2 regions of the Photorhabdus aballayi genome follow, and region 2 is predicted to be linked to the other one. Evidence: predicted binding sites of a transcription regulator. Region 2 holds the regulator's gene; the other holds the start of a gene.
The links. The regulator LexA, encoded in region 2, represses DNA repair genes until DNA is damaged. The targets are predictions, from matches to a motif close to TNCTGTATGTACATACAGNA.
Positions count from the first base shown of each region.

Region 1: dinB (DNA polymerase IV) is a predicted target of LexA. The motif match lies at 953-972, and genes of this name have one in related genera.

Region 1 is NZ_JAPFCD010000019.1:29,978-32,190, forward strand. Features, by position in the region: gene dinB (DNA polymerase IV) at 1-930, opposite strand, end outside; gene OO184_RS11935 (TonB-dependent hemoglobin/transferrin/lactoferrin family receptor) at 1,174-2,213, shown strand, end outside.
Region 2 is NZ_JAPFCD010000020.1:45,277-47,489, reverse strand. Features, by position in the region: gene OO184_RS12395 (diacylglycerol kinase) at 4-375, shown strand; gene lexA (transcriptional repressor LexA) at 495-1,100, shown strand; gene zur (zinc uptake transcriptional repressor Zur) at 1,391-1,900, opposite strand; gene OO184_RS12380 (DUF1266 domain-containing protein) at 2,120-2,213, shown strand, end outside.

The DNA of each region.
Region 1 (2,213 bases), on a different contig from region 2:
CTGCTTATCCAATAGTGGATGAACATGTTCCTGAGTTGTGAGTTGAAAATCATCAAATTTCAATTTAACCCCCTGACGGGCAATCCGCAGATCAGGTTTAACGTTACTCAATCGTTTTTCCAATTCCAGATATAAACTTTCTATCAGTTCAGTGCACTGTTCCCATTGATGAATATCTCTCGCAAGTGTCCGCTCCACACCAATTGATTTTCGCAGACGGTCTGGATTCACCAATCGTTCATCAATCCCGTGACAACGATCCCAAAGTACCTGACCAAATTTCCCCAACTGTTTCACCAAAACAATGACGTCATATTTTTGTACATCAGAACAGGTTTCCAGCCCCATATTAGTCAGCCGTTGCACCATGACTTTGCCAACCCCCGGAATTTTCCCCAAAGGTAACACCTTAACAAAATCAGCCACTCGTTCAGGAGGAATGACATATTGCCCGTTTGGTTTATTAATATCAGAAGCGATTTTTGCCAAAAATTTCACCGGTGCAATACCGGCTGATGCCGTCAATTGCAATTCATCAAAAATGGATTTACGGATCTCCTGTGCGATAAGCGTGGCAGATCCATAACAATGATGGCTATCAGTAACATCCAGATAAGCTTCATCTAACGACAGAGGCTCTATCCACTCAGTATAACGAGAAAATATCTGACGAATATGCTGGGAAACTTCCCTATACAGCGCCATACGCCCCGGAAGAACTTTAAGCTGAGGACAGAGTTTCAGCGCCATTGCAGTAGACATTGCACTACGTACCCCAAAACGACGGGCAGGATAATTAGCTGTACTAATAACACCCCGCTTGTCTGCGCTGCCGCCCACCGCAATGGGAATATGACGAAGTGACGGATCATCTCGCATTTCAATAGCTGCGTAGAAGCAATCCATATCAATATGAATAATCTTTCGCATTCTGCTTTAGCCTATCAACAATGACTGTATAAACATACATAAAAATAGACTCAAGAGCAATCTGGTAACAACATCAGAACCACTGTTAAAAGATACTTCTAGCTCAGATTTGAAAATATCTTGATCAACAAAATAATTAATTAATACCGTTATTAATTTTTTACTGCCCGATTCCTTGCGTTAAGTGACCTATCCTGTAAGTGCAACTTTTCTATTTAACGACATTCCAGGATGGTTATGACAATGAAAAATAGCGGGAAACCACAAAAAACCTTAGCTACAGCGACGACACAGCCCATTAATCGCACTCTTCATTATGCTTTATCAAGCATAATTATGCTGAGTACTGGCCTGCCAGGTTATCTGGCTGCACAGGAAAATGGCGATCAAAAAACAAGAGAAAAATCGGAAAAACCAGAGAAAGTCATCACACTTTCTACACTTTCTGTTATTGGCGGATTGAATAACAGCGTCAGTGCCGGAAGCTCAGTATTGAAAAAAGAGGATATTGAACGTACCCAGGCAGATAATATCGCCGAGCTGCTCGATCAACTCCCCGGCGTTGCTATGTCAGGATCGCCTCGTCCAGGCGGCCAAACTCTGAATATCTGGGGAATGGGCGACACAGAAGACGTCAAAGTCACCTTGGATGACGCCCCGAAAGGCTTCGAGAAATATCGCCAAGGCTCTATCTTTATTGAGCCCGAATTAATCAAACGAGTCGATGTCGATAAAGGCCCACATAATCTACTGGATGGTAATGGCGGATTTGGCGGAACAGTTAAAGTTGTCACCAAAGATGCCAGTGATTTATTACGGCCGGGAGAGGATTTTGGTGGATTGCTGAAATACAGTTATCACACCAATGATCGCCAAAATATTTATAGCAGCGCAGTCTATGGCCGGACAATAGAAGGTTTCGCTGACGGCCTGTTATATATGAGTAAACGAGATGGCGGCAATATTAAACGACCAGATGGCACCCGCTTTGTTTTCTCTAAAAGCGATCAAGCATCGTATTTATTGAAAACGAATTTTTACCTGAACGATGCTAATACATTGACACTTTCCGCTATGCGTTCTGATTCTGATGGTTGGCAGCCGTGGGCAGCAAAACGCGATAAAATAAATATACCTTCCGAATACGATATTAACAAATATGGTTGGGATGAAGCTTGGCGTCGTAAGCTGGTTTATCGTGATCAAACAGATCAAAACTACACCGCTAAATGGAACCTTGCACCGGAAGATAATCCATTACTTAATCTGACAGCAACTTATGC
Region 2 (2,213 bases):
TTTATGGCGAATCAATCCAAAGGCTTGACCCGTATCATTAACGCAATTGTATATTCGATGAAAGGTATTAAGGCGACATGGCAAAATGAAGCGGCTTTCCGTCAGGAAATAATTTTAGCGATATTGGCTATAATAGTTGCTTTTTATCTGGATATCGGCGCAGTTGAACGCATTTTACTGATTGGTTCAGTGATGTTGGTGTTGATTATGGAAATCCTGAATAGTGCTATTGAAGCAGTGGTTGACCGTATTGGCAGTGAGTTCCATGAACTGTCGGGTCGCGCGAAAGATATGGGATCGGCGGCTGTCTTTCTGACGATGATGTTGTCATTAATTGTCTGGGGAACCATCCTTTGGCGCTATTTTATGGCCTGATTTAGTTTAATAGTTAGGTATTATATTATAATTGGCTAATTTTCTACCCTGGTAGGTTCCCAATCGTTATTTAGCTGTATATACTCACATATTGACTGTATAAACAAACAGGGGACGAAATGAAAGCACTTACCGCAAGGCAGCAGCAAGTTTATGACTTGGTGCGTGACCATATTTCGCAAACGGGGATGCCGCCAACGCGTGCTGAAATTGCAGCACGTCTTGGCTTTCGTTCACCTAACGCGGCTGAAGAGCATTTGAAAGCATTGGCTCGTAAAGGGGTGATAGAGATTGTCGCAGGGGCATCTAGAGGTATCCGTTTATTGTTTGAAGAATCTGGTTTACCGTTAATTGGCCGTGTAGCCGCAGGTGAACCACTGTTGGCACAGGAACATATCGAAAGTCATTATCAGGTTGATCCTGCACTGTTTAAGCCAAGTGCTGATTTCCTGTTGCGAGTCAGCGGCATGTCTATGAAAGACGTTGGGATTATGGACGGTGATCTGCTGGCCGTGCATAAAACACAAGATGTTCGTAATGGGCAGATTATTGTTGCCCGTATTGAAGATGAAGTGACGGTAAAACGTTTTAAGCAGACTGGAAATAGCGTTGAATTATTGGCAGAAAACCCTGAATTTAAGCCAATTGTGGTGGATTTGAGTGAACAGAGTCTGACAATTGAAGGATTAGCGGTTGGGGTGATTCGTAACGGCAACTGGTCTTGATAGTAAAATATCAAATTGTTATTTTTGAGATTGTTAAAGAATTGAAATATTCCGGCAGAATCATGTTATACCCAATGGATTTCAAGATGCATCGCGACGGCAAGAGAGCGAATCCCCGGGAGCATAGCGAACTATGTGACCGGGGTGAGTGAGTGCAACCAACAAAGAAGCAACTTGAAAGATAACGGGTATATTGAATTTATCGTTGTGATTATGATTATCTTAAACGTGATTCTGCGGTTGTTTATTTCAGTCTGGCTCTGTACCAAAGGTAAGTATTTACTTACTATCTATTTCTTTTTTACTTCAATGCTGTGGTCATGCTGGCATTCACCTCGTTTAGTACAGGATTCGATCTCTTCACAGGGTGAGCATAAGCCATGCGCTTCGATGACGGTATGGCGTAAACTGAACCCGGCTGTTTTTGCTAACTGTTGAATGGCGGATTCAACGGTTCCACCATCTCGTTCTGTAACAGAACCACAACGGTCGCAAATAAACATTGCTGAGGTGTGGCTTGGTTGCTCAATATGGTGGCACAGGACATAACTGTTGGTGGATTCTATTTTATGAATAAATCCCTGCTCCAGCAGAAATTCCAGTGCCCGGTATACGGTAGGCGGTTTGGCCTGCGGTTCTGCTTCCCGTAGCAAATCCAGTAAATCATAAGCACTGATTGCCCCTGGCTGCGCTGAAATTAGACGCAAAACCTCAAGCCGTTGCGGAGTAAAGCGAACTCCACGAGCTTGGCAAATAACTTCGGCCTGTTCCAGTAACTTTTTTTGATTAATCAATTTCATTGCGCCCCTTACAACCAGTACGATGATAATATTGTGATGTTATCATGTTTCTTCAATGGAAAATATTATCCAGTAAAGTTCATTGTGATTGTCCCCTGATGGAGTTAATTTGGCTAAATTGGTACTCAATAGCAAAAATAATGTTTTCTTGAAGTTTATGATAATACAGACAAGAATTATCGTATATGACAGATAATTTTCGGAAAGGAAGCATTTGTGATGAAAGAGCTTTTACAAAATCAGCCTCATTATAGACAGTTCCCTGTCAAAGGCTATCAGGTAATGAAGCATATTATCTGTGAAAAAAGAAAGT